3 regions of the Cohnella algarum genome follow, and region 2 is predicted to be linked to each of the others. Evidence: riboswitches for the same ligand, from Rfam matches in the RefSeq annotation. Region 2 holds a riboswitch; each other region holds the start of a gene.
The links. A riboswitch is a leader RNA that binds a small molecule or an ion and turns the genes downstream of it on or off. The one in region 2 is predicted to bind cyclic di-AMP.
Positions count from the first base shown of each region.

Region 1: linked by a shared signal. The riboswitch ahead of JW799_RS10875 (C40 family peptidase) and the one ahead of JW799_RS02665 (CAP domain-containing protein) in region 2 are both predicted to bind cyclic di-AMP.
Region 3: linked by a shared signal. The riboswitch ahead of JW799_RS11620 (HAD family hydrolase) and the one ahead of JW799_RS02665 (CAP domain-containing protein) in region 2 are both predicted to bind cyclic di-AMP.

Region 1 is NZ_JAFHKM010000002.1:2,399,973-2,409,755, reverse strand. Features, by position in the region: gene JW799_RS10900 (multicopper oxidase family protein) at 1-913, shown strand, start outside; partial or broken gene JW799_RS10895 (NlpC/P60 family protein) at 1,366-1,503, shown strand; gene JW799_RS10890 (IS5 family transposase) at 1,529-3,016, opposite strand; gene JW799_RS10885 (D-alanyl-D-alanine carboxypeptidase family protein) at 3,289-4,503, opposite strand; gene JW799_RS10880 (cell wall-binding repeat-containing protein) at 4,660-5,937, opposite strand; gene JW799_RS10875 (C40 family peptidase) at 6,129-6,602, opposite strand; cyclic di-AMP (ydaO/yuaA leader) riboswitch at 6,606-6,738, opposite strand; gene JW799_RS10870 (hypothetical protein) at 6,880-8,121, opposite strand; gene JW799_RS30400 (four-helix bundle copper-binding protein) at 8,058-8,372, opposite strand; gene JW799_RS10865 (sensor histidine kinase) at 8,388-9,737, opposite strand.
Region 2 is NZ_JAFHKM010000002.1:537,801-547,583, forward strand. Features, by position in the region: gene tsaD (tRNA (adenosine(37)-N6)-threonylcarbamoyltransferase complex transferase subunit TsaD) at 1-67, opposite strand, end outside; gene rimI (ribosomal protein S18-alanine N-acetyltransferase) at 64-591, opposite strand; gene tsaB (tRNA (adenosine(37)-N6)-threonylcarbamoyltransferase complex dimerization subunit type 1 TsaB) at 591-1,391, opposite strand; gene tsaE (tRNA (adenosine(37)-N6)-threonylcarbamoyltransferase complex ATPase subunit type 1 TsaE) at 1,486-2,001, opposite strand; gene JW799_RS02635 (VanZ family protein) at 2,111-2,647, opposite strand; partial or broken gene JW799_RS02640 (sensor histidine kinase) at 2,765-4,629, opposite strand; gene JW799_RS02645 (FAD-dependent oxidoreductase) at 4,793-5,365, opposite strand; gene JW799_RS02650 (H-type small acid-soluble spore protein) at 5,456-5,641, opposite strand; gene JW799_RS02655 (hypothetical protein) at 5,641-5,808, opposite strand; gene ku (non-homologous end joining protein Ku) at 5,934-6,806, shown strand; cyclic di-AMP (ydaO/yuaA leader) riboswitch at 7,209-7,350, shown strand; gene JW799_RS02665 (CAP domain-containing protein) at 7,357-8,175, shown strand; gene JW799_RS02670 (hypothetical protein) at 8,301-8,513, opposite strand; gene ligD (non-homologous end-joining DNA ligase) at 8,734-9,621, shown strand.
Region 3 is NZ_JAFHKM010000002.1:2,537,669-2,547,451, reverse strand. Features, by position in the region: gene JW799_RS11630 (acyl-CoA dehydrogenase family protein) at 251-1,513, opposite strand; gene JW799_RS11625 (mannitol-1-phosphate 5-dehydrogenase) at 1,594-2,802, opposite strand; gene JW799_RS11620 (HAD family hydrolase) at 2,930-3,598, opposite strand; cyclic di-AMP (ydaO/yuaA leader) riboswitch at 3,749-3,894, opposite strand; partial or broken gene infC (translation initiation factor IF-3) at 3,959-4,449, opposite strand; gene JW799_RS11610 (DUF445 domain-containing protein) at 4,493-5,737, opposite strand; gene JW799_RS11605 (hypothetical protein) at 5,860-7,257, opposite strand; gene JW799_RS11600 (hypothetical protein) at 7,475-7,687, shown strand; gene JW799_RS11595 (coiled-coil domain-containing protein) at 7,852-8,673, shown strand; gene JW799_RS11590 (response regulator transcription factor) at 8,687-9,382, opposite strand; gene JW799_RS11585 (sensor histidine kinase) at 9,387-9,783, opposite strand, start outside.

The DNA of each region.
Region 1 (9,783 bases), 1.9 Mb from region 2:
TGGAACCGTGCCCGGACCGACCATCCGGGCGAAGGAAGGCGACACGATTCGAGTTATTCTCAAGAACAGCCTGTCGGATGAAACCTCTATTCATTGGCATGGACTCCACGTGCCGAACGCCATGGACGGCGTTCCTGCGTTTACGCAGCAAGCCATAAAACCCGGAGAAACCTTCACCTATGAGTTTACGGCCAATCACGCTGGAACCTATATGTATCACCCCCACTTCAACAGCATTGAGCAAATCGATAAAGGAATGTACGGTCTGCTCATCATTGACCCGCAAAACCCGGAAACAATAAAATACGACCGTGAGTACTCCATGATCTTCGGGGGTTGGAACATTCCCGACCAGACAACTGCTCCACAGAATGGTCAGGAAAATTCGATGCCGGACATGGCCGATATGCCGGGCATGTCGAAAGGAACGCCCGGGCCGATCAAGCAAAAAGGGAATGTACGAAAAATGATAAAGCAGGGATTGAAGGATAAGGCTTCCGACCAGGGGATGGACATGCCTTCGGAGGAGCCCGGCGACAATGCCGGCAGCACCGTGATGGGAATGAACTACAACTACTGGACGATCAACGGCAAATCATTCCCCGATACCAGCCCCCTCAACGTTAAATTCGGAGATGTCGTCCGAATCCGTATGGCGAATATCAGCAACGGCATTCATCCGATGCATCTGCACGGACATGACTTCAGAGTTGTTGCCCAAGACGGCCACCCGTTTGCGAATCCGCAAATTTTGAACACATTAACCGTGAATCCCGGGGAGACCTATGATGTCGACTTCATTGCCGACAATCCAGGCGAATGGGTGTTTCACTGTCATGAGCTTCACCATACGACCAATGCCGACGTCGAGCCTGGCGGATTAATGGCGCTGATCAAATACGAAAAACAATAAAAACGCAAAAGGACCAATTGCTTTTTAAGGCAATTGGTCCTTTTGGTGCTGTGCATCTGCATTAATGATGCTGCGAATCCTTGCGCCGCTGCTGCTGCTGCTTGCGCCACCCGTACGCGGTCATGCCTCGCGGCTTGTACACCGCCAGCGCCGTGGCCGACAGCAACGTGCCAGCAGGGCCGCGCTGGAGGTGACCACGAGTTGGATCTGATAGCGGAGATCGTCACCGGACACTGCTAGCTTCCCCGCTTCCCCTGCCAAGTAGCGAATGGGCCGCATATGTACAAGCAAGCCGATTGTGGAAAGAACAGTTATCAGGAGTTTAACTATGATCCAATAGTGGCGAAATAAGCCCCACTGGGTACCCAGTGACAAGATAAGTCCAGCCAGTCGAGTGGCAAGGCAAAACGGGACAATAATGAACCTGGCGATCATCTCCATCGCCATATAGGCGGCAACAGGCGCAAGTGGGAACTTATGTGCCTAAAGATCAACTTCAGAAGGGTGATTTGGTGTTCTCCGATACGAACCGGGACGGCGTGATTAACCACATCGCCATCTATATGGGAGACGATCAATTGCTGCATACCTAGGGCTTGCTGAACGGGTCACATTTTACGGTGACACGAGCAAACGAACTGCGAGCCTCGACAATAGCCATTGCAAAACGGGCAAAAAGAGAACCCGGAGTCTCTTTTCGAGGTTCATCACCAGCAGTTGCAGCCCGATTACGGTCTCGCTGGTCGTCTGAAGGTGCGCTCGAATACGGCCAAGCCCATAGCTGCGCTTGCCTTCACCGAACTTGCCTTCCACCGCATTGCGCGCGGCTGCATCCGCTTTGGCGATTTTCTTTTGCTCCTGTTGATCGGCGGATGACGGACGCCCCAATTGCGGTCCGCTCAGTCGAATTCCCTTCTCCTTGCAGAAGCGCAAGTTGTCCCGCGTGCGGTAAATCTGATCGGCCAGCACCGCTTTGGGATAATAGCCGAATCGAGCGCGGTAGCGTTCCACTGCGGCCTGCAGCGTCTGACCTTCGTTGAAGCTGTCCCAGGACAGTTGCTCCCAGAATGCGTAGCCGTTCACCACGCTGATCGCCAGCTTCGCCCCGAACTCGACGTTCGCGCGGGCTTTACCGCGCACGATCGGCCTCACGTGCGGCTGCGCGATACTGACGATCCGATCCGGTACGCTGTGCGTACGTTTGTCGTACATCGCTTGCTGCTGGCGAACCAATTCCTGAATGACCAGAAGTTCCTTGTACATGCGGCGTGGCAGCCGCGTCAGGCCGCCCGTGGAGGCAAGTTCGGCGATGATGCGCAGATCACGGGAAACGAACCGCAACTGCTTGCCGATTGCTTTGCGCATCGTGCGCGGCTTCACGCGCCTTTGCTTGGCAATCGCCAGATAGGCTTTGCGGGCACGCTCCCGGTATGTTCTTGCCTTGCGAGTCTTTCCGCGTTCCGGTTCATGCAGGATGTCGATGATTTTCTCCAGCTTTTCTCTGGCCTGATTCAGAAGAGACAGATCCGTCGGGTAGGCGATGTCCGCCGGCGCGCAGGTCGCATCCAGCAGCAGTTCGCCCTCGTTCGTCAGTTCCATCTGCCGCGGCTGCGGTTCTGACGGCTCGTCGGACGCTGCGGCAGTTCCGCTGCCAGGTTCATTGTCGTCCGATGAATCATCCGATTCGCTGGACTTGCGCGCTTCTTCAAGGGCGATCCACTCATTCACTTCATCAAGGATCTCGCCGCCCAGCCGCTTGCGGAAGTGTGTCATGAGAGAATGGTGAAACGGACGGCGGTACTGGTATTCCGGCAGACCGAGGAAGTACTGCAGATACGGGTTCTCCAGAATCTGACGAAGCGTCTCCCGATCGTCGGTGCCGAGACGCTCCTGAATAATGAGGGCGCCGAGCGCGACACGGATCGATACGGCCTTTTGACCCTTGAGGCTCTTCTTAAAGTTCTTCGCATACTTCTCTTCGAGCTTCCACCACGGAATCATCTGGGCCAGCAATACCCAGCGGTTATCTTCCGCAAGCTTCCCGCCGAACGGAAGGAAGAAGTCGCCTGGCAAGATCATTTGGCTCTCGGTTCGCTGATACAATCTGGACGCCTCCACGTGCACGGTTTTTCACGGGATAAACCCGTTTTCCTTGCACTTGAATTCGACAAAAGAGGCGCTAAACCCTTGCTGCTACTGGATTTTTCTTTCGTTCAGCAAGCCCTACCTACACTCGGAATTGGCGTTACCATCTCTGATTTTACAGGCAGCTCATTTGAAAAGACCTATGTTATGGCACGGCGCGTGATTGAATAGTACGGATAAAAACAAGATAATGAGAGGGCTTTGCGCCGATAGGGTGCAAAGCCCTCTTTTCAATTCCAATAACCACGTCCCAATTCTCTTTTGGAACGTTTCTTTTTCAGTAAAATCAATCTGCCGACAAACCCCATAAACAAGATCATCAGCAACCATAATGCAAAAATCAAGTATTCAAATATCGATCGGGAATCATCGATGGATGGAGTTGCCGTTTCTGGCGAAGTGGCCTCTGGTTCAATTGGGGGTGGGAGAGCTTCAAGTTCTCCGATCGTCTGTTGGCCCATTGTTGTATCCAGTACGACTTCCCCATTTGAATTTACGGAATACTTGGGTTCTTCACCTATTAAGACGACTGTCCGTATCGGCTCTTTGGCAACGAATTTTATTTCCAAACCCTCTTTAGAATACGTATAGGACTGATTGGCTTCAAAAATCGTTTTCGGCTCAAAATTTTGAAACCCATAATCCAGCAATTGCGTCATATCCTTATAGAGAACTTCGCTGGATGGGGATTTCAGCACGACGCCGATGAGTTCCATCCCATTTCTGTTTGCGGATGCGACCAAAGTGCTTCCTGCCTCATGAGTAAAACCGTTTTTTATTCCCGTCGTCCCTTCGTAAGATCCAAGCAGCCTGTTGTGGTTGATGAGGGTGGTTTCCCACTCCTCTCCATTCCAATCCATCTCTTTCGTGGATACAATCTTCCGAAACGTGCTGTTCTGCATCGCATATTGTGCAATTTTCGCCATGTCCCTTGCTGTCGTGACATGTTCAGGATCAGGCAGACCGGATGGGTTTTTGCTGATCGTGTTGGCAACGCCGATTTTCGTCTTCACAAATTCGTTCATTCTAATGGCAAACTGCTGTTTCGATCCGTCGATATGTTCAGCGATCGCCGTTGCGGCATCATTGCCCGAGTTGACCATGAGCCCATACAATAACTTCTCCATCGTCAACTGCTCGCCTTCCGCCAAGTAAACCCGAGTTCCGTCTTCGTATCTGGCTTCTTTGGATACCGTCACGATTTCATTCAAATCTGTGGTTTCCAATGCGACAATCGCTGTGATGATTTTGGTGATGCTGGCCGGATACATTTGCCGATCAGCATTCTTTTCGAATAATACCGTCCCCGATGCACCATCGATCAATATAGCTGATTCTGCCGATAAATCACCGGCGTCCAACTTACTGCCATCTGCAAACGTATTCTGTGGCAGCGACATGATCATTAACGCCGAAACGAGGGTCAACTGGAATAATTGCGTCATGGAGAAAAACCTCATCGTTGCAACATCCTTTGCTTGAACTCATCCATTGAAAACTTCCCTTCACAATCATTACACATTGTAGTACAAAAAAGAAAAATAGCCACAGGACCAGATTTCTGAAGAAGCTACTGACCCTGTGGGTGATCGTTTATTTGTTCATTTTGACATAACGTGACCGCTTGATTCATTGCCTTGATTTTCATCCTCCATCCCAGGCATGCCATGTCCCTCGCCTGTCGCAGAAACAATTTCGAGCATTCCATCGATTTCACCTTGAGCCTGCGCTGAAAGAAGATCCTCTTCGCCAGTTAACCACACATGGTTGTATGGACCCTCCGTCGGGCTTTTCTTGTATTTAGGCTGAACGGACATCAAATACGTCATGACGGATTCGGGCATTTGATTTTGATCCGTCCAGAGCAGCGGTGCATGTTTCCCCAGATGTGAAAATGGCGCAGCAGCAATTGCCAGCATGAAGGATTTACCTTCAACAAACGAGAAGTTATGGCCCGGAGTCGTAATCCCCCATCCGAAATCATTGGAGGTGTCTTTATATTTGGCAAATGCAATCGCATTGAGATAAGGATCGTTGCCGGCGATCCGGACAACTTTTCCGTAAGATGACAGTTCCTTTTCCACCTTCGCCGATACGACGGATTCCGGTCCGATGATGTAGATGTTGGCTTTCCCGTTCCGTTTTTTGAGCGCCGCCGTCGTTTCATCCGGCACGGCGTCTTTATTAACAAACAGTAACGGCTCCGGCATATGAGCAATCCAGTTGACAGCGGGAACCGTATATTCCGGACTGTCCAGGGAACCTACAATAACGGATGGGGGCAGATTATTGCCAGCTGCTTTGGCGTAATAATCGTCAATCGCTTGCGCCAATGCAGCCGGTGTGTTCCCTTCAATCCGGTCCGCCTTGAGACCAAGCGAATTTAAATCATCCATTACGCGATCGTTGACCGGCCCTGCCACGATAACTTGGATATCCTTATTCGACATCAAACCCGTCGGTTTAAGCCGCATCATTTCTTCCCGCGTTAAATCCGGAATTCCATTCTCATCAACGAACAATATAGGGCCGTTGATCGGATGATGAATTAAATCGGCACTCACCAGCGCATTTTGCCAACTGTCTCCGGCAACCAAGATGACACCCCCCGGCCGATTGGATTCACTTGTTGCCGGCCACAAGGTTCGTGATATGAATACGGCAGCTTCCACAGGATCCGAAGTGTTAATACGAGTCGTATTTTTGGTGGCCATCCAAGGCAACGGATTGAATGCAGGATTTCCTGTTTCACTTTGGTTGGATTGCGTTGTTGCTGGTGGAGGCGAAGCAGCTGGAGATCCATTGTCCTGAGATGCACAGCCGATCAAAGTGACCGCAAGCAATCCGACGAAAGTGCTGGCAATGATGTTGTTCCACATTCGAAGGCCTCCTGACTTTGTTTGGCAGTATTTTTCCTCTCCGGATATTTTTCATTCATCAAGAGGCTACTTTCCCCCAATTTCGCCGAAAAAAAGAAAAAACCAGCTAAACTTAGCCTGGTTGTGGATATTCAAACGCTAAACCGATAGACTCACCGGCGCAGATGGTTGGTGAATTTTCGATTATTCATCTATTCGACTGTAGAAATCATGGCTGAATAGGTTTCGTCGCTCACTACGCGGCGTGCGGTAACATAACGCTTCTCATAGTAAGAATCCGAAAGCTTGCTGATGCTTACCCCTTTGCTACTTGACGAATGAGCGAATTTGCCTTCTCCAATATAAATCCCGGCATGAGAGACACCCTTACCATCCGTGTTGAAGAAAACCATGTCCCCGGGCCGCAGATCTTCTTTTTCAACTTTTGTGCCGATTTGGGATTGGTCCTTTGATGTGCGAGGAAGCTCGGTATTAAACTGGTTGAAGATATACAGGATAAAACCGGAACAATCGAATCCTTTAACCGTTGTTCCTCCCCATTTGTACGGGGTGCCTAAGACTTCATTGATCGCATTGTCCAATTTGGACTGGCTCGCAAACGCAGTACTTGCTCCTGTAAAAAATACGGCAACAAAAATGATTAGACTGATCCATTTTCGATTCAACAGAACTCTTCCCTTCATGCCTGCGAGGTTAGCTTAAGGGTTCGGTGAAGGTTCCCTATGATCCATTCATTCAGGATCAATTCACCCAAATCGGGTTCCCCCGCTTTCCATTTCGGAAATTCGGCAATTTTTGATTGTTTATTATTTCGTAGAAAATTGTAGAAATCCTGTCGACTGAAGATTAGAATTCTCTCATGTCCGGTCAAGGTTGCAGCATACAAAAACACCGCCCGAAGTGGCGGCGCGAAAGTAAGGGAAAGTAAGGGTTTGAAGGTTTTTATAATACTGTTTTGCATATTTTCTGAAGAACAGAATGATCCGTTCCGAATTTGCACATGGCTTCACAGTCACAGCGCAAATCTTTGAAAAGAATATAGGAAATGGTCATTGCCCCCAAGTTTCGAAAGGAGGGTCTCAGCAGTTGAGCCTGGATCTCCTTCTCCCTTTGATCAGGCGCCACCAAATAAAATTGATTTACTCCCGAATTCAAGGAAAGAGCCAAATCATTCAGTCTCAATATCCCCGAATAGATCGACGTACTCTTCTCCACCTCAAAACCGCTGATGATATGATCATTAGAATCCAGCCACAGGACATCGATAAGCGAAACCGTATCCATAACGGCATCCGGTACATTCTCCAGCTTTAAATTTTTGATGGACCATTCCCCGAGCGGTTGACCGTTCCAAATTCGTTTATGATCATTGCGGGCAATCCATACCTGATAACCTAATGATCGGCCCAATTTGGCCAAATAATATTGCATCTCGGTGTGGGCGTTTTCTTCATGCTCATCTTCCAGCACTTCTTTATGTCTTTTTTCCAATGCGTTATGTAATTTTATATTGTCGATCTCAATAACCTTTTGGGCATTCTGTTGAACGACGAGTCGATTGCTGCCGATTTCAAACAAAAGACCCACAATGGCTCCAAGATCTTTTGACAAAAGGTTGCGGTACTTGTTGTTGTAGGCGAGAATGACATCGCGCATTTCCAGATAAGATATCCATGATCCGAGTTTTTTCTTCTCCGAAAACAAAGCATTAAATCCATTGACAATGGCCGTATTAAATGGCGGAAACCATGTTGGATGCAAAAAGTACAAAATACTGGCAACTGCAGGTCCCAACCCTTTTATCTGTAGAACGTTTAATTTGACGATTTCGCTCATGACTTGATCTTCCGTTGTTGCTTCCAGACATGCTTTCAAGAAACGGCCAAACGCTCTTTTGTTGGGTTCATTTTCATAAATATCCGGAATGCGCAGCTTAGGTTTCCAATAAAAGGCGTGAGCGGCCCCTTCAAATATTTGTTTCTGCTCGGAAATAGCCGATAAAACCGTCTCCAAACTGGAACCTTTAAAGTCATTGCCAAATGTGCCGCTTTCAATTTCGTTTATTACTTTGATGAGTGATTTCCGGATGAACCGGAACGCTTTCAGACGTTCGTCGTTATTCAAAAACCAAGTATGATACACAGACTCTTCATCATTCTTGTACGCATTAATGATTTGTTCCATGAAGCACTGAAACCCTCCCTTTGCAGAACAGAAGAACACAAATAATGGATAATTATAACACTGAAAATACCCTTTCTAAACAAAAAAATCGTTGATAATTGACTTCGGCGTTCGAGATAAGCCGCTGTGGTCGCGCAGATCAAGGCGCAATCTCGAAGAAGTTGAATCTGGTTGGCTCTCGCCTGCACATCGGGGTAGGTGCTGAGAAGGGTGATCATATGTTCGCAAGTTGCTTCATTATGATCATACACAACGAGCTGAGCCGTTCAATTGAGAGGTTCTCGCAAAGGTATTCGAATGGTAAAAGTCGTTCCTTTTCCTTCTTCACTGATCACTTCTATAGTTCCTTGATGCAATTCGACAATCCTTCTGGCAATCGACAACCCGAGTCCGGCGCCGCCGTGGTCCCTTGACCGCGATTTTTCCACTCTGTAAAACCGCCGCCAAATGAGTGCAAGCTGATCCTTCGGAATCCCGATTCCGGTATCGCGGATTTCGATAATCGCCTGGCTTTTCTTGGAGGTTAACGTAAGCGTTACGCTCCCGCCGCGTGGCGTATATTTTCGCGAATTTTCCAGCATGTTTACGATCACTTGCACCATTCGGCTGGGGTCGGCGACAATCCATAAAGGAACTGAAGGAAGCTCTACGTGGAAAGAAATTTCCGATACTTGGAATCGATCTTCATTCTCTTCTGCAATTTGGCTTAACAACTGGGTAAGATCTACGTCCATTTTTTTAATTTGCACTTGCACCTGATCCAATTTCATCAATTCGTACAAGTCGTCAATCAATCGATGGAGACGGCCGGCCGCATCATGGATGAATCTCAAATACTTTTGCTTATCTTCGTCTTTCAGCTGCGGGTTTTGAAGGACTTCGGAATAACCGCGAATGAACGTAATGGGGGTGCGAAGTTCGTGGGAGATTTCCGCCAGGAATTCCTGTCTTTCTGTACGGTAATGCTTTAATTCAGCCGAAAGATCCATGATGGAGCGGTTCAATTCCCCGATTTCGTCATCGCTTTTCACAGGGAGATCAAAACGATAATCGTTCCGGGTTAACTGATAAATGGCATCTTTCATGGCAACCAACGGCTTGGAAATCCAATTTGAAAACAAAAAGATGAAGAAAAAAACGGAAAGGATCGAGATTAACGTAAAGAGCAGAAGCAATGCTTGAAAGGACTGCAGAGCATCACGTATAGGCGCCGTTGAGGTGAACATCATCACATGGCCGGCCGTTTCCCCGTCTGCAAGGATAATGGGTGACTGGGAAATCAAATATGGCTGACGTCGCCAATCCCTTTGAACCCACTCGTACTCCAACTGTGATTCATAACCGTTTAAAAATTGGGTTTGCACCATGTCCAGCTGCGCAGAAGATACCAGCACCTCTCCACGAACGTCTATAACCGCAACCGTATAACGGGAATACGATTCCATTTCCGCCACATGCCGAAGCATATTCTCCGACCAATCGGCTTGAAGAGCATTGGCGTGACTATGTCCGCGGTGAATCATATCATCAGCGATCTGCTGAACGTAAAATCGGGTAAACATCGCATAAAATACGAACTCCAAAACAAGCAATAATAAGACGATGGTTATAAACATAGTGAATCCCAGTTTATGATGGACACGGAGCCGCGGCTTTCGGAGT
Region 2 (9,783 bases):
GCAAAACGGCCGCGGACGTCTCGTCGCAGCTTGTCTCGATAGCGAGCAGATGATAAGGCCGGCTCATTGCGCTTCTCCTTCCGACGTCCCGGCGGTCCGTTCTCCGTCCCATATTTCGGGAACGAGGTCCGCCCACATAATCAACGCGTCCTCCCGGTTGTCCGAATAATAGCCCGGACGGATGCCGGAAGGAGCGAATCCGAACTGGCGGTACAGCCGCTGCGCGCGTTCGTTCGAAACCCGCACCTCGAGCGTCATCCGCTGCGCTCCGAACCAGTGCGCGGTTTTCATCAATTCCCGAAGCAGCCGCTTGCCGTGACCTTGCCCCTGATATTGCTCGCGAATCGCGATATTGGTCACGTGCGCTTCGTCCACGATGACCCACATGCCGCCGTACCCGAGCACCGTCCCCGATTTTTCCATGACCATGTACTTGGCGAACATGTTGGAGGTCAGCTCGTTGCGGAACGCTTCCTCGGTCCACGGAGCGGCGAACGTCTCCTGCTCGATCTCCACGATCGTCCCGATATCTTCGATCGTCATGGCGCGAAACCGGAATTCTCCCGGCTCCGGCCTACCGTTATTCCGCATTACGCTTTACGCTCCTTCTGCGCCGCCAGCAGCTTGGCTTCCGCCTCCGCCAATTGCGTATAATTGGGGACGAACGCATGGGGTTCGTCCTTTTCTCCGCCGCGAATTCGCCGTTCGGCGAGCAAGCCGACGGCGCCGGCATCCATGCCGAAAGGGACGGCTTCGATCGAAATGCCCGCGTCGGCCAGCGCGCCCGCTGCGGCAGCGACGAGCTCCGCGAACGGTTCGGTTTGCCCGACGAAAACGATCGAGGACGGCCGCTCCCCGCCCGGGAGCTCCTCCGCAGCCTGCTTCAGCTTGTCGAGCCACGGCCCGAACAAACGGATGCCGTCCTCCTCCGTCCGCCGCCAGCTCCCGTCCGGAAGCGCCGCGAACCGCGCGCCATAAGCTTGTCCCCTCCGGCCGTCCATAAGCGGAACGATCCAGGCTTCGCCGCCGCCGTTGTTCGGCCCGATTTCCTTCCAGGCGCCGAACGCCAGCGCTTCCAGGCTGGAGATTCCGACGAGCGGCTTATTCCACGTCCAGGCCAGCGTCTTGGCGGCCGTCACGGCAATGCGCACTCCCGTATACGAACCGGGACCTTGCCCTGCCGCGATCGCGTCAACTTCGTTCCGGGACAGGCCGTTTCTTTCCAGCAGTTCTTTCAGTTCGGAGACGATCCGCACCGCGTGATTGCGCTCCGTAAATGAAAGGGAGGAATCGAGAACGGCCCCGCCCCTTGTGATCGCGGCCGCAAGCACCGCCGTAGACGTATCGAAAGACAGCACCGTCATGGGCGCCGCCTGGTTCTGCAAGTTCACTGAAGCGGTTCCTCCTCCATTTTCCGATCCCGTTCCGACCGAGCCGAAACGAAAACCCAGCCCGACCCCCGAGCCGAAACGAAAATCCCGCCGGTCATTCCCCGGACGGAACCATGCCGAGCTCCCGGCACCAGGCCGCATGCTTTGCGCCCCGCGGTTCGGCCGTAATCCGGCGGGAAGCCGGACCGGTCGTCTCCAGCCGGATATGCAACCGCTCATGCGGAAGCAGCGGCTCGATCAGCGAGGCCCATTCCACCAGGGACACGCCTTGTCCCTCGAAATATTCGTCCAGGCCGAGCTCGTCCGCCTCCTCCGGGGATATCCGGTAGACGTCCATATGATAAAAAGGCAGCCGGCCGCTTTCGTATTCCTTAATGATCGTAAACGTCGGGCTGCTGACGATTTCCCGCACGCCAAGGCCGTCCGCGAACGCTTGCGCGAACTTCGTCTTGCCGGCCCCCAGATCCCCGTCCAAAGCGAGCACGGTTTGCGGTTCGGACAATTCGGCAAGCCGCCTCGCGAAGCTTGCGGTCTCTTCTTCGGACCGCGCTTCCCAAACAAACGAGATTCCCTTCCGATCCCGTTCTTCCGTGTCGTCCCTATCGCTCATGCGTCTGCGACCCCCGGTTTATAATTGTCCTTATTATATCGGTGCGGGCCGGAAGTTGCAAAGATTTCGGCCAAGCGCAAACGGCGCGGGAGAGAGAGATTACGAACGCTTAAGCTCCCGTATGCCGCGAATCCGGTCCGCTCCTTCGTTCGCGGGCAAGGCCGCCCTTCGGTCCGAACCAGCGGGCCAGCATTTCGAAAACCGCCAGCCCCAGCGCCCCTCCGGCCAAATCGATCCAAATATCGGATACGAGCGACGTTCGGCCGGGAGTATACTGCTGGTTCAGCTCGTCCGCCGCCGCGACAAGCATGACGGCAAACAAGCAATATACCGCGCGCTGCGGGAACGAGCGCACGCGCCGCAGCGCGAGCCGGACGAGCACGGCCAGAAAAAAGTAGATGCCGAGATGGGCGGCTTTGCGAACAAGAAACTCGAGCCATGAGTAAGGGTTGCCGGCAGACGTACGTTTCGACTCCCAGAATTCGATCGGAAGGTCCGGCAGGGACCGCGAGAGCGATTCCGCGGACCAATGCTTTTGAAGATAGGGGATAAAATTTTGCTCGTCTCGGCTTTGCGAGGAAAAAAAGAAAATGACGCCGATCCATGCCGCAACGAACGCAAGACAGATGACAACCTTTACGCGCAACGGACGCCTTCCCTTCCAGCGAAGCGGCGGTACGCTTTTTCGCTTTTCTTTTTACTATCCTCCAAACCGCGGGCCTGCGCATCCCCCCTGGGTACTACTTCCGGGCGCTTGGCCGGCTTAAGCGATATCGGATTGGAACGGAATTTGGATGTGAAAAACGCTCCCCCCATTCCGGCCTTCTTCCATCCAGATGTCGCCGCCCATCAGCTCGACGAGATTTTTGCAAATGGCCAGTCCCAGTCCCGCTCCGTCGTAATTTCTCGCCATGGAGGAATCCACTTGGGAGAAAGGAAGGAACAACAGCTCCCGTTTGGAGGGGGGATTCCGATTCCCGTATCCGCAATCGAAAATTTGACGATCGTGAGCATGCCGGAGTTGGATTTCAGGCTTTCGACCCGAACGGCCTCGGCGCGAACGAAGCCATGATCCGTGAATTTGACGGCGTTGCCGATCAGGTTGACGAGAATTTGCCGCAATCTTACCCGGTCGCCGTACAACCGGTCGGGGATCGTCCCGTCGATCGCGCTTTCCAGCCGGATCCCTTTTTGCATGGCGTTGACCGCAAACAGGTTCAAACATTCCTCGACGCAGGCGCCAAGGTGGAAATCCGAATTTTGCAGGCCGATGCCGCCGGCCTCGATCCGGGAGAAATCGAGAATGTCGCTCATGATGCGAAGCAGGGCCTGGCTGCTTTTCTCCTGGAAACGCAACAGCTCGCGCTGGCTTTCGTTGATCGGCGAGTTCTGCAGCAGCTCGTTGATGCCGACGATTCCCGTCAGCGGCGTTCGAATTTCGTGGCTCATGGCGGCCAGAAACCGGTTTTTGGCGGCGCGCGCGACTTCGGCCTCCCGCTTTGCCCGAACCAGTTCCAGCTCGGTCGCCCGCTCCTCGGTAATGTCTCTTCCCGCAGCGTACAAAAGCAGCCGATTTTCCTGGATCAACGGGAAAAAGGTACCGGAAACCAGCATCTCGTTCCCGAACCGGTTGACCAGATGGAATTCCACTTGCTGGGGCTCGGACAGGCGGAGAGCCAGGCTCGATCTCAATTCCAGCTCCATCCGCTCCTGGGCGTCGTTCACGAGCTTGACCGGATCGATCCCCGAGAAATCTTCCTCCGAAAAGCCGAGTCTCTCGATCACGGCCGAATTGACATGAACGACGCGTTGAACGAGAGGATCGTAACAGACGACCATGACCGGCGAATTTTCGAACAGGGAGACGAAGCGGCTTTCGTGTTCGGCGGCTTTTTTAAGCGCATGCCGCTTGTCGAGAAACATGCTCGTCCAACCGGCCGCAACGACGAATAAAACGCTGGCGCCGATCCCGATCGCCGTTTGCCGCTCATGAAGAACGGCCGGTCCCGGCCAGGAACCGTCCTCCGGCACGAAGCGGGCTCCGGCCATGGAAACGTAATGGGTCGCAATGATTGCAAGACCGAGCAGAACCGCCCCTAATATACGGGACTGGATCGGGATGCCGCCGGGATAACGCGCGCGGAACAAAACGCGTACGGCCATATACGAAATGCCGAAGGCGAAAAGCGCGGAAATCGCGATCGAAAGCGGCTCGTATTCGATTTCCTTCGGCATTTTCATCGCGGAAAAGCTGATGTAATGGAGGACGAGGATATTGAACCCGATCTGCAGGCCGCCGATCGCCAGATGCCGCCGGCGGATCTCTTTTTTCGTCAAGATATGCATCGCCCAATAGGAGGAGAAAACGGACAAGGCGAAGGATAAAATCGAGGAAGACACGCAATACGCGACGGGAAAATCGATATGAAGGGCGCGCATGCCCGTATAATGCGTGAACCAAATAGCCTTGCCCATGACGAGGGAAGACGCCGACAGCAGAAGGCCTTTATTTTTTCCCCTTTTGATAAAAAGATGGAGGATGTTCAATGAAATAAAAGAAAAAACGAGCGCGATCGTTATGGAGAACAGCACCAAGAAATCATTGTAGTGTCCGGTATCGTGTTGCATAGGCGCAGCTCCTACAATATTCGTTTGTATGCCTAAATCTTAAAACGCTTATGGTTAAAAATCAAACCCCAAAGTTAGGCGATTCGGCCGGGTTGAATTGGAACGAAAAAAGAAAAAACCAGAGACTCGTGTCCCTGGTTTCGCGAAAGCGGAAAGATCGAATTTACGCTTGCTTCATCACGTCGTGGTCGACATAACGCTCGCCGTTCATTTCGCTGATCACGTTGATCGCGACTTTGGCCCCGTCCCCCGCCGTAATGATCGTATGCATGCTCGCGCCCGCAACGGTTCCCGCCGCCCAGACGTTGTCGAGGCTGGTTTTCCCCTCGGGAGTGGCATCGATAATCGTCTTGATGCGGGGCTCGGTGCCGGGCTTCGTGCGAATGCCGCTCGCCTCCGCGAGATCGGCGAACATGCCGGTCGCTACGATGACGTGCTGCCCTTCGTACGAAGCTCCGCCCTCGGTCTCGACGGCGATGAAGCCGTCGCCGGCGGTTATTTTTACCGCTTTGTCCGTGACGAATTCGGTTCCGTGCTGCGCCGCCTGCTTTTTGCCGGTTTCGACCAGATCGGGCCCGTTAATGTTCGCGGCTCCGTAGTGGTTTTCCAGCCATGCCCGTCTCGTTACGCTTTGATCGTTGTCGATGACGAGCGTTTTTTTCCCCGCTTTGGACGTGAAAATGGCCGCGCTCGCCCCCGCGGGACCTCCGCCGATAATGACGATATCGTACGACATAGTGAATTCTCCTTCCGCATGGTAATGAAGATTGAAAGATTGCTCTTCCTTATCATACCATTCGGAAAGACCGCTTTCAAAAGCCCGACGTTACGGCCGGCCCTCTTCCAGCCGTTCCACCGATACCGTCAGCGTATTGAGCGGGTCGGATCCGACCCGCACGGTCGCCATTTCGTTCGCGACGTCGACATTTTCGATCCATACCGATTTTCCGCCCAATTGCACGGCAAACATGTCTTCGGATTCGTAAATTTGCTTCGCCCGCTTGACGTCCATCAGGGTCTGTCCTCCTCCATCGTGTCGGTCGTCGTTTCCTCGATCAGTCCGTTGTGGACCGTCACTTGCCCGCCGCCGAGCCCTTCGTTGATCATTCGGTCGACATCCATGTCGTATTCGTCCTTGCCTTCGTAAATGGAATCGGTTTGCTGCGGATTTTCCGCCATGTCCTTTTCCCCTCCTTGAGCGAAACAATAAAAACTTGCTTTAAGTTCCCCCGAGGGGTTTGATTTGATGCAAACGCGGGGAGGATAACAAAATCAAAAACGTTTCGGATGGGAGTGAAATCGCGATGCATACCGTGTGGAAAGGAGCCATCAGCTTTGGCCTCGTTCACGTCCCGGTGAAAATGTTTACGGCAACCGAAGATAAGGACATTCACCTCAGATATATCCATAAGGAGTGCGGGACTCCCATCTCGTATACGCGCAGCTGCCCCCATTGCGACCGTCCGGCCGAATGGGAAGAAATCGTTCGGGGCTACGAATATGAGAAAGGGCATTTCGTGCTGTTCGAAAACGAGGAGCTGGAGGCCGTAAAGCCGGAAAATACGCGAACGATCAAAATTTTGGATTTTGTCGCCCTGGAAGAAATCGATCCGCTTTATTTTCAAAAAACGTACTATTTGTCGCCCGATCAGGCCGGCGCGGGAGCCTACAGCCTGCTGCTTGAAGCGATGCGGGATTCGGGACGGATCGGCATCGCCAAAGTGGCCATTCGGAGCAAAAGCAGCCTCGCCGCCATCCGGGCGGTGGATAACTGCATTTGCATGGAAACGATGTTCTACCCGGACGAAATCCGGTCGCTCCAGGCCGTTCCGAATTTGCCGCAGCAAGCGAACGTGAACGACCGGGAGCTCGATATGGCGAAAATGCTCATCGAGCAGCTGTCCGCGCCTTTCGAGCCGACCAAATATACGGACGATTATCGGGTGGCGATGCTTGAGGCGATCGAACGCAAAGTCGCGGGCAAAGGCGTGGACGTCGTCACCGCGCCGGCCGCCGAGAGAACCAATGTCATCGATTTGATGTCGGCGCTGCAAGCGAGCCTGGAAGCGGTGAAGTCCGTTCCGGCGGACAAAGGGGCAGCGAAGGATGGGGAAGCTCCGGCGGCCCCGAAGCGGCGGACGGCCCGTGGGCGCAAAACGAAGGAGACGGCTCCGTAAGCGGGCGTATGGCTGACGCTGCTCGCCGAGTTCTCCCGAAAGGTGGATGCCGTTTACTGCCTCGCTCTGACATAATAGCGGCCTCCAGGGGCCGCTATTTGCCCGCAGTTCGGGAAATTCCTCGAATAACGGTCTCTCGCGACCGTTATTTCGGATGACGCATCCGTACCCGGGGTCACGCTCAATCAAATGTCGCTGTGCTCGCTGCCCCGCGATCCGGCGATGCGCCCGAATTTTTCGCCCTCATCGCCTCGCTCGCCCCGCCATCCGGCCAATGTGCCCGAATTTTTCGCCCTCAGCGGCTATCCGGGACGCCATTTTGTACGCGGCGTCTTATTTTTCCTGCGCTTCCATACCATTATTTATAGAATGAAATAGAGTCGGAAGATTGATAGAATGTTAAGCGTTCCAAAGCCAAAGTCTGCAGAGCAGACGCGGGGGAACCAAGTTTTCGGGGTGAAGCCGCTAATCGAAGCTATTGCGGCAGGGGCGCTCTTTGACCCGAACCCGTCAGCTAACCTCGCAGGCAAAACAAAGGGAGGAATGCTTTTTGTTCAAGAAGGGAAGCAAACGTTGGGGTACTCTGGCTCTTTCCGGCGCTCTGGTTACGGCCTTGTCGCTGCCGGCCGGCGCTGCATCCGCAGCATCCAATGCCGACGTGAGCGTGCATACTTTCAAATATACGATCAATAGTTCCGATTTGAACGGTCTGCTTAACGGCATCGATCTGGACAGCTTGCTCGACCAAATCAAGCAAGGCCTGTCGCAAGGCACCGTGACGAAGCCGACGGCTCCGTCCGCGCCGTCCGCCGACAACGGCAATTCCGGCTCGAACGCCGGCTCCGGCAATGCGAGCGGCGGATCGAACGGCAGCGCCGGATCGGGTGCGGGCAATGCCGGCTCCGGCAGCGCGGGCTCGGGCAACGCCGGTTCCGGCAGCAACGGCTCCGGCACGACGAATCCGGGCACCACGAACCCGGGCTCGGGCTCGACCGTCCAAACATCGCAATACGCCGCGGAAGTCGCCAAGCTGGTGAACGCGGAGCGGGCGAAAGCCGGCCTCGGCGCGCTTGCGATGGACAGCAAGCTGTCGGAAGTCGCTCTTGCCAAAGCCAAGGACATGTACAATAAAAACTACTTCAGCCATACTTCGCCGACGTACGGCTCTCCGTTCGACATGATGAAGCAGTTTGGCGTGTCGTTCAACTACGCGGGCGAGAACATCGCGAAGGGCCAAAGAACGCCCGCGGAAGTCATGAACGCCTGGATGAACAGCTCCGGCCATAAAGCGAACATCCTCGGCCAAAACTTCACGAAGATCGGGGTCGCTTACTACAACGGCGTATGGGTCCAAATGTTTATCGGCTAATCGCCGCGACGAAAGCAAAAGGCTGCGCAGCCGCATGAGGCGGGGCGCAGCCTTTTTTTTCATGTCGGCTTAACCGAATCCGTTCGTCCGCTTCGCCATCGGCATCGAAATCCGGCTTTCGATTTTCACCCAATCCACGACAACCCCAAAAAGCCCGCAATTCCGCAAACGAGGGCTCCGATCCGATAAGGCAGGTACGTTCTTCCTTCGGGCTCCTTCGTTCCTCTCAAGCGATGCACCCAGCTCCGGAACCATTCCGGATGCACGGCGATGAACAGAGCCGTTCCCGTCCAGAACACAAGCAGAAGCAATACGGCGGCGGTCAGCGGATTGCTCAAGGCGTTCACCTCATTTTCGAAAACGTTCGGAAGGAAAAACGCGAAGCTCCGTCATCCGGCAAAGCCGCGTCCTTGCTCCCGCTATGTTCGGTTTATGCAGGCAAAACGCCGCTTGTGCATGCCGGCGAAAATGTTCCGGCGGATAAAACGGCCGATTTTGGCGTATATTTTCGGAAAAGGCCGGTTGCCGACAATCCGCCGGACAGACGAGGAGAAAGCGATGCCGCAAAACGTTACGTTAACGATGGGCAAGGACGAACTGAACGTTTCCCACCCCGACAAGCTGCTATGGCCGGAGTCCGGCATTACCAAGCTTGACTATGTTCAAACGCTGGCCCGCCTCTCGCCGTATTTGCTCCCGCACAGCCAGGGACGATATTTGACGACGATCCGGTATCCGGAAGGCATCGCCGGCGAGACGTCCTTTTATCAAAAAAATTGCCCGCGCCCCGCGCCGCCGTTCGTCCGCACGGCCAAAAACGGATCGATCGAGTACATCGTGCTCGATTCGCTGCCGACGCTCGTCTGGCTCGGCAGCTTGTACAGCCTCGAATTCCACGTGTCGTGCGAGCGGATCGGCGAGGAGCTGCCCGACCGTTGGATGCTCGATATCGATCCGTCCGTCGAGGAGGAGCCGCGCCTTATGGAAGCGACGGACGCCGTGCTGGACATGCTGTCCAGGCTCGGACTCGAAGCGGTCGCGAAGACGTCGGGAGCGACGGGCGTGCAGGTCGTCATGCCGATCGAGCCCGGCCCGACGTTCGACGAGCTGCGGGCTTTCGGCAAATTCGTGTCGGAATATTTAACCGCCATGAAGCCGAACATGTTCACGGTCGCCCGCATGAAAAAAGACCGCGGCACGTTGATTTATCTCGATTACTTGCAGCACCATCCCGGGCGCACGCTGCCCGTTCCGTACACGCCCAGAGCGCGTCCGGGCGCGCCCGTATCGACGCCGCTCACCCGCGACGAAGTCCGCCGGGACGTGAAGCCCGGGGACTTCCACCTGGGCAATATCGTGCGGCGGCTGGAGACGGTCGGCGACTTGATCGGCCGCTGCAAGCCCCAGCCGCTCGGGCGCGTGCTTCAGTCGCTTTCCACGTTGTAGCCCGAGCCGCCAGCGATTCGCGCCGCGCGCAGCAAAGGCGACAGCATTCGCGCAAGCGCCCGGGCCGCGAACCGCGTCGAAACGTTTCCGGATCGACTTCGCGGCTGTCCCGCAAATCCCGGACGAAATCCTCCTGCGATAATCGCGGGCCGCAAAATAATA
Region 3 (9,783 bases), 2.0 Mb from region 2:
GACAAATACCGTTTGCGCATGGAGGGTTGAGATGAGTCGCCACGACTCAACTGGATCGGCAGCGGGCGTGCGGTGGCGGGCAGATGAGTCATTTTTACTCAAATGCGTTCGGCTGCATGCGGTTGGCGGTTCAAACGAGCAGCAGCTTTCGCACGGTGAAGAGTTTAAACTAAAAAAGAATCGCTCGGCAGGCCCCGCGCCCGTCCTGGCGATTCTTTTTAATGATCCCGCCTTGGCGGAGAAGGTTTCGTCAGATATTCTCCTCATCGCCGTCCGGCTGCAGCACCGAGTGCTGAGCCGCCGTGTGCAAATCCCGCCACGTCCGGTTGAGCGGGTGATCCTGCCGCAGCGCCGTCATGCCGAGCTGCGGGAACAGCGCCTCCGCCGCGCGGACGGCGGTTCGGGCCGCTTCCCGGCTGCGGCGGCCGACAAGCCGTTCCGCCTCGGGGGAAAGCGCGCCGGCCCGCAAAAAGCCGGCCCATGTCTCGGTCGCCGCCGCATGGAAGCGATCGGCAGCCGCGTCGACCTCCCGCCGCCATTCGGCCAGCGACGACAGCAGCAGCTCCAACTTCCGCGGCTTGACGGCCTCCCAATCGGCTTTGCGCTCGTCCGCAAATCCCGCGCATTCGTCCAGAAAATGCCGGCCGATGCCCAGGACGACGGCGGCGAACGACGTTTGGGCAAACGGCAGAAACGGATACCGGTAAATCGGGTCCGCAAGCCGCGGCGGCTCCATAATGTCGAACGTCATGTCGTCCGGGACGAACGCGTCGTTCACAACGATCGTATGGCTGCCCGTCGCCCTAAGTCCGAAGGCGTTCCAATCGCGAATCACTTCAACCTGCCAGGGCAGAAAAGCGAACGAGCGAACAAGCGGCGGTCTCCCCGCATCGGCCCCACCGGCCCCGTCTGCTTCGCCAACCCTATCCGCCCAGGCTCCACCGGCCCTGCCAGCTCCGTCATCCCTTTCTGCCCAGGCTCCACCGGCCCTGCCAGCTCCGTCATCCCTTTCCGCCCCGGCCCCACCGGCCCCGTCAGCTCCACCTACTCTATCCGCCCCGGCCTCGCCGGCTTCCGCCGCGACAACGACGCAATTCGCCGTAAAGAAGCTCGCGTACAACGCCCCGCTGCAATAGCTCCAGCGCCCCGACACCCGATAGCCTCCTTCCGCGCGCACGGCGCGGCCGGTCGGCAGGCCGCTTCCGGCGATGACCGCCTCGCGCGCCGAAAACAGCTCCCGCGCTCTCTCCTGATCCATCGTCGCCGCGAAAAAACCGCCCCCGGCCCCGATCGTCACCGCCCAGCCGAGCGCCCCGTCGATCCACGCCGCCCGTTCGAACGCGCGGAGCGCCTCGGGCAGCGGCGTCATGGCGCCGTTCATCGATTCCGGCACGAACAGCTTGAACAGCTTTTCCTCATAGATCGCTTCGATCAAATCGGAATCAAGCTCGCCCGCCCTCTCCATCGGCCCGGAGCGTTCCCGCACCGAGCGTATCCAACTGTCGTCCTCCAAAAACACCGGCCTCACCCTTGTCGTTATAATCTGCAAAAAAACAAGCCTTAGCCCAGTATAATACCGGGCCAAGGCCGATGTCATTTCGACATATTCCCGAGCGTCGACATATTCCCGAGCGGCGGCCGCATCGCCGCCTGCCGCATTTTCCCGTATTCGGCGGCGACGAGGGCGTGCAGCCGGTTTTTTTCCGGAATTCCCGTCACTCCGGTCAGCGCGTGGGAGACGCCGTATTTGCGGATCAACTCCTGCAGCCTTACCGCTTCCGGATCGCCCTCGTAATCGAACATCAAGGCGGAGGCGATGGCGGAGACGAGGTGCGGCGCCTCGACCCCGAGCGCCAGCGCCTGGAGCGCGGGGCGAACGAGGCGGTCGTTCGGCGCCAGCTTGCGCAGCGGCGACCTTCCGACGCGAATCACTTTGTCGGCCAGCGCCGGATTGGCGAACCGTTCAAGCGTTTTGCGGATGTATTTTCGATGCTCCAACTCGTTAAAGCCATGCTTTCGAATGAGCATTTCTCCCGTTTCATGAAGCACTTTCTCGACTTTGGAGCGAAGGCGGGCATCCTTCAACGCTTCCTGAATCGTCCGATAGCCGGACAAGTAGCCGAAATAAGCGGCAACGCAGTGACCCGTATTTACGGTGAACAGCTTGCGCTCCGTATACGGCTCCAGCTTATCGACGACCTGAATGCCCCGAATATCCCCGATATCGCCCATATTGCCGGAACGATGAACGACCCATTCGAAAAAAGGCTCGACCTGCACCGCGAGCGGATCTTCGTTTTTTTGCTGCGGAACGATCCGGTCGACGATGGAGTTGGGAAAAGAAACGTAACGGTCCGCCCGTTCGCGGGACTGCTCATCCAGATGGCGGTACACCAGCTTCTTGAGCTGTGCGCTGCCCCCGACGGCGTTTTCGCAGGCGATGACGTTTAATGGCCGTTTGTTTTCCCGCAGGCGGAAAGCGATGCCTTTGGCGAGCGACTCCGCGATATGAGGCAGCGAAGAAGCGCCGACGGCCGTCGTGACCAAGTCCGCTTCGGCGATCGTTTGCCGCAAGGCTTTGTCGTTTTTGACATGGACGGCCGATACGTTGCGCACGACGTTCGTATCCCTGTTTTCGTTGGCCAAGGTGACCGTGTACTGTTTTCTTTGCTGCAGCAGCTCGATCTGTTTCTCGTTGCGGGCGACAAAACAGATCTCATACCCCGACTGCGACAACAGCAACCCGACGAGTCCCCTGCCGATATTGCCCGCTCCGAAATGGACGGCTCTCCTTGATTTCAATATCGTTCTCTCCTCTCCCTTATCAAAAACCCCAGCCTTTACGGTGAAAATAATATCTGAATTTTCAATTTATTGACGGTGCGGAGCTTTCGCCCCCGCCTCTAGGACAAGTTCGCCGCCGCCGGGTTTAGCGGACGGGCGAACCGGTCAAAAGCGACTCGAAGACGACTTCTTCCAGCGATTTGGCCCAGATGGCTCCCGGAAGCTCCGGAAACTCCAGGCTTTGCGTGATTTCGTTCGGGACGACGACGCAGCGCAGTCCTGCGGCAACAGCGGCACGCGCGCCGTTGGGCGAATCCTCGATCGCGACGGCTTCGTCGTTTGCAATGCCCATCGCTTCAAGCACCTGAAGGTACAATTCGGGATTCGGCTTGACCTCCCGGACATCGTCCTTCGTTCGAATGACTTCGAAATATTCCTTCAGATTAAGCTGTTCCAGGTGCCGGTCGATCCAGGCCCGATCCGAGCTGGAGGCCAGGCCGATTCGCAGGCCGGCCGCCTTGGCGGAATCCAGAAAATGCAGAATGCCGGGCCGGACGGCTTCCTGAAGCATAAGCGCCGCATGGCGTTCCTGAACGGAAACGCGAAACTGGTCCCGATCGATCGGAAGCTTCAATTCCGTCATCAAATATTCGTAAGGATTAAAGGCGTGCAAGCTCGTTCCGATGCATCCGGAGTACATCTCCAGGCTGAGATCGACTTCATACCGCTGGTAAGCTTCGCGAAAAGCGACGTACCAAGCGGTTTCCGTGTCGATGATCGTTCCGTCGAAATCGAAAATAAGAGCTTTGATCATGTTTCGCGGTTCCCTCCTTCATTTTCGCTTATCGTCCGAGAGCGGCGGAAAACGGCGGGAAACGGATATAGGAGAAAAAACAGGGGCCATCATAAAACAAAAAGAGCCCTACCGTGCGGGGGCCCTCACTCTACTTGGTTATAAGCAAAGAAATGACCCATCTCCTGCTGACGAGGTTAGCTGACGGACTCGGGTAGATGGTACCCTACGTTCATCGAAAAGACGAACGACTCGCCCCAAAAACTGGTTCCCCCGCTTCCCGACCTATATAGCCGGAAACTAAGCGTAGTACCACTATACCGTCTTATTTATCATTTGTAAAGGATTGTAAACGCTTAAGTCAGATTTTCTTACATAAATTTATCGCGGCAGTACAAGCACGGCCGCCTGCTTTCCGCTCGTTTGCACGGCCGTTTTTTTCGTTCCGGCGCCTTGCAAATCCTTGAGCATCGCTTCGAGCAGCTCCTTCGCCCGCTGCCCTTCCTTCGCGTTCGTCAGACGAACGACAAGCTGCACGGAGCGGCCCGACTGCAGCAGCTTCTCCGCCTGGCGGAGCTTCGTCTCGTAGTCGTGGTCTTCAATGTGCGGAGTGAGGCGAATTTCCTTCGTTTTAAGCGATTGCGCCTCCGCCCGGTCCTGCTTTTTCTCCTGCTGCCGCTCCTGCTTCGCCTGCCCCCGGGCAACCAGCTTGCAAGGGGCGGGCTGCTGAGCAGCGAGGCGCATACCAGGTCCGCCTTCAGCCGCTTCGCCAGCTCCAACGCCTCCGCGCGCGGGACGATGCCCAGCGCCTCTCCGTCCAGGCCCGTCAGCTCGACTTCGGAAGCTTTGATTTTCTCGTTCATGATCAGCATTCGCTCGTTCCCTCCGGCCTCGATAATGACTCGATTATAGCACCTATAACATCAAATTGATGCCCTCGAGCGCCAGCCCGATCAAAAAGCCGCATACCGCCCCGTTAACCCGAATCCACTGCAAATCTTTGCCGAGCTTGTCCTCCATCATCGCGATGAGCGTATCGTTGTCCAGCTTGTCCAGATTTTCCTGCACGAGCTTGCCGATTTTGGAGTGGTTTCGCTCGACGATTTGGGAAATTTGCGTCTGGGTCCAGTTTTGAAACGCATTCAACAGCTCCTCGTTGCCTCTTACCCGCTCGATCAGCTTCGCGAGCAGCGGCAGCGCGAAATCCCGCTCGAACCGCTCGCTATGGATCCATTCCAGCGTCCGGTCGCGAAGCTCCTCGATCCAGCGCCGAAGATAGGCTTCGGCGTCCCATTGCTCCAGAAGGCGCGACTTGGCGCCGTCAAGCTCCCGGATCAACGCTTCGTTGCGGTCCAGATCGATCAGCGCGCGCCGCAGCTCGTTAAGCAGCAGCACCCGCAGCGGGTGCCCCTCGTCGGCGGTCATCTCCCGCAGCTTGCCCAGAATCGCGCCCTGCAGCATGTAGCCCAGCTTGTCCTCGCTCATAAATCCGACGAACGCGTTGACAGCGAACCCCATCAAGCCGTTCACCTGAAGGTTTCCGAGTGCCGAAGCCGCCATGCTTCCGAGCTGGTAGCGGGCGGTATCCGAGGAAACGAGGTCTTCCGCCTTGTCCAGCAAAAAGTCCAGCGCCCGCTCCTCGTACCCCCGCTCCAAAATCTCGTTACGCAAGGCCCGCAGAACGGCGGCCGCGTCCGCCTTCTCCGCGATTCGCCGCAGCTCCCCCGCCGCAAACGCGGCCAGGCGCTCCGCAGGCAGATGCTTCAGCCCGTAGTCGCCGAGCAGGACCGCCGCGCGGACGATGTCCGGAAGCCGGCCTTCGGCGATTTCGAGCAGCTTCTCCCCGATGCGGAGCTCTCCCGCCTTTTGCTTGATGCTCTCTTTCGTCAAAAATTCGTTCTCGATGACATGAATCAGGGAACGGACCACCTTGTCCCGGTTGCGGGGGAGCAAAGCGGTGTGCGGAATCGGCAGGCCGAGCGGCTTGCGGAACAGGGCCGTTACCGCAAACCAGTCGGCCAGGCCGCCGACGAGACCGGCCTCGAAACCGCCGTGCAGCAGCGCCCCCGCCCAATGTCCGTCCGCCGGGAACGTCGCGAGAAACCCCGCTCCCATGATGCCAAGCGATATCGCCGCCGTATGTTTCGCTTCTCGTGCCATCGGTTGCTCCTTTTATTCCGGGATGTATAACTTCTATTTTACCCGGAATAACCTTCCATGATCAAAGGGCAGGGAAGAAGCCGCGACAGGGTCGTCCGCATGCCTTCAAGCCGCCGGCCGCCTCAAACGAGAAACATCGCGACGACGGTTGTGACGGCCAGGCCGATCAGCACCGGCTTCAGGTTGCGTCTGGCCAGCTCGAACGGGCTGACGCCGCAAATGGCCGCGGCGGGAATGAGCGCCCACGGCACGATCGTGCCGCCGCCGACCCAAATGGCGGCCACCTGGCCGAGCGCCGTCAGCGTCGCCGCGCCGGAGCCGATCGCCGTGGCGAACATGTTCGCCACGGAGCCCGCGAGCGAGATGCCGGAAAACCCGGAGCCGTCGAGCCCGGTGATGGCGCCGGTGACCGTCAGTGTAATCGAGCCGACGATGCCGTTGACCGGGACGGTTTCGGCCAGGGCAACGCCGAGGTCGTTGACGATGCCGTGGGAACCGGCCGGCAAGTGCGAGCCGAGCAGCTCCGCGAACGCCGCATCGCCCAAATAGAAGAAGGCGGCGATCGGAATGACCGGACCGAACACTTTAAAGCCGAATTGAAAGCCTTGCACGAGGTAGGACGTCGTCTCCTCCAGCCCTTCGCCGCGGTGGGCGAGCAGCGCGAGAACGATGAGGATGATGACGGCGGTGCCCCCGATCAACGCGGTGGCGTCGCCCCCCTGCAGGTCGAAAGCGAACATCGCGGCGACATCGGCCGCGAACAGCAGCGGAATGATCGCGGCCGCCCATCGCCGGACGCGCGGCGGCAGGGCGATCCGCTCGTCCGACGCCTGGATCGAACGGTCCGCCGAAGCGACCAGGCCGTCCCGCCACTTCCCGTTTTTCTGATCCCGCAGCATCATCCAGAATGCGGCGATCGTCGTGACGGCCCCCATGACGATGACGAGCGGCACGCTCGCCTCCATCACCTCGGATACCGGCAGACCCGCGGCATCCGCGGTCAGCTTCGGCGCTCCCTGGATGACGTAATCGCCGGAAAGCGCGATGCCGTGGCCGAACAGGTTCATCGCGATCGCGGCGCCGAGCGCGGGCAGCCCGACCCGCCGAGCGACCGGCAGCAGCACCGCCCCGATCAGCGCCACGCCGGGAGACGGCCAAAAAAAGAAAGAGGAAACGAGCATAATGATGCCGATTCCCCAAAACGCGATCGCGGGCGTTCGAATGAACCGCGTCAGCGGCGCGACCATCAGCTCGTTGATGCCGGTCTTGATCATGACGCGGCTCATCGACACGATGATGGAAATGATGAAGATCGTCCCGGCCAGCTCTTTTGTCGCATAAATAAAGCCGTTGAAGATGCCCGATACGGATCGAGTCAAGCTCTCGGTCGCGATCAGACCGAGCGCGAAGACGCCGATTACGCAAAGCATGACCGTGTCGCGCCGCCTGGCCATCAGCACCAGAATGAAGACGATGAACGCCAGATACACCCAATGCAGGGCCGTCAGTTCAATGTCCATCCTCGCATCACGATCCTTCTTCGGAAAGTGATACAGTGTATGTAGGCGAACAAAAATAAATGTATTTCGATAGTCGCGATGCTCGTATCGCGAAGGATCAAGCGGATCTCCGCGTACAGCTTGATTATGGAGCTGGTTTGGCGACTTGCGGGCCTTGTGCATCCGCCCGGAAACTGGTATTCTCCTGTTACCGATTCCTAAGGAGGCAAGCCCGGCCATGATCAATCGCAAGCTGCTGACCGATCCCGACTTTTCCGAGGCGCAAGAGCGGCGGGCCGCCGTCCGCGTGTTCAAAGACGACCATATCGTCGATTCCGGCGGCGTCATCGTTCGCTTTGACGAACGGACGGTCGTCGTCCAGTCCGGCGTCGGAGATCTGGCCTATCATTCCCGGGCCGGCTGCGAGTTTTTCGAATTGAGAAAAAGATAGGCACGCGCCCGGACAAGCGCTTGACATCCCGTTTTCGATCGTCTAAACTGAGAACAATAGTTCGCATCACCTTACGAGGAAGCACCTGTAGGGAAGCCGTTCGGCTTTTCCGGCAGGTGCTTTTTGCTTTGCCAAATTCAACGAATCGATTGGAGGAGTCAAGCATGAACTGGAGAAAATGGATTGCTGCAGCACTTTTCGTTTTCGGTTTGGTCAGCGCGTTCGCCCCCTTGTCGCACGCCGCGACGGTGCAATTTACGGCCGCGGCCCAAGCCAAGTGGGACAAGCTTCTCGCGGTAACGGAGAAGACGGAAGCCGCCAAGCTGCAGGCCGCGTATAACGGATTTCTTTCCTTGCAGAAGCAGACGGACAGCTGGGATGCCAGAATCAACGCGCTGCATTATAGCAACGATGAAGCGGTTAAAGTGGTCAAAAGCCAGATCAAGCAAATCAACGCCTCGCAGCTCGGCAAGCTGGAAGCGCAATTGAAGCAGGCGGAAACGAAGCACGACCCGCTGCTAAGCCGATATTCTTCGCTTAACAAGCAAATCAGCGCGGCCAATGCGATGAAGAGCAAGGAGCTGAAGAAGCTGCTCCAGACGCAGGCCAATTTGCTGAAGCCGCTCGTCCAATTGGCCAGGGAGGATATTAAAGCGAAGCGGGACGCTTTGAAGTCGCTCAAGGATTCGACCGGCAAAAAAGCGAAGCAGATTCGGGCCGTGCTGGCCGAAATCGACCCCGTCAAGGTGAGAATTCAAGCGGAGAAAAAGGCGATCGGCGCCCCCAAGAGCTCCGTTTCGACCGTGATGAAATCGCTGAATGCGGCCGTCAAGACCGGCAGCGCCAAGGACGCCCGCAGCGCGCTTGCCGGTTTGAACTCCCTTCAGCAGCAGATCGTCAATCGCAAGGAGAAAATTTACGGCTATGAGGAACAGATCGCCAATGTTATCGCGAAGGCCAAGCTGCGGCTTGCGGCTTCCGCCTGACGGAACTGCCGCGTTAAGACGACATGGTCCGGTCAACCGCATTCCAGCAAAATTTGTACCCGAATCCCCGCACCGTAACGATATAAGAGGGATTGGCCGGATCCGCTTCGATCTTTTTCCGGAGGTTGCTGATATGAACCATGACCGTTCTCAAGTCGCCTTCCTTGTCCCAGCCCCAAATATGCTCGTACAATTGCTCGACGCTGTAAACCTGATTATGATGGGAAGCCATGAACAGCAGCAGCTGCAGCTCCTTCGCGAACAAGGAAACCGGCTGATTATCGATTGTAACGACGCACCCGACCGGATCGATGCGGAGCCTTCCGTCCTCCCAGGTGTCTTTCGTCCGCGTGCGGCGCAAAAGCGCCTTGACGCGGGCCACGACGACGCTCGGTTCAAACGGCTTCGTAATATAATCGTCCGCTCCAAGCTCGAGCCCTTCGACGATGTCGTCCGCTTCCTTTTTGCAGCTCATCAGAATGATCGGCATATCGGAACGTTTTCTGACCCATCGGGTCAATTCCGTCCCCGTCGAGTCCGGCAGCAAAATATCGGCAAGCAGCAGGTCCGGCGTCGCGTTCCTGCATATGATCATGGCTTCGGCGATGCTTGCGGCGGCGGTGACTTCGAAGCCTTGCTTGCTTAAATAAAGGGAGACAATTTCGCGGATGTCTTCATCGTCTTCGACGACGAGTATATGACCGTTCATGCGTTTACGCTCCTTCCTCTTTCGGCGAATCCGTTCCTGCGCGCACCCATCGGACGGGGACGCCGAAACGGAAGCGGCTCCCGGTTCCCGGCTTGCTTTCCGCCGCGATCCAGCCCTTGTGCCGAATCATGATTTCCCTGCAAACCGCAAGCCCCAATCCCGTGCCTTGCGCCATTTGACGGTGGCGGTTCGTCCGGTAAAACCGTTCGAATATTTTTTCCGTCTCCGTCTCGTCGATTCCTTCGCCGTTGTCGGCCACGCTGACGACCGCCGCGCCCCATTCTTTGCCGACGGCCCGGTATTCGATCGCCATCCGGATTCGGCCGCCTGGAGACGTGTATTTGACGGCGTTGGACAACAGATTGGACACGACCTGCTCGATCCGCATCGGGTCCAGCTCC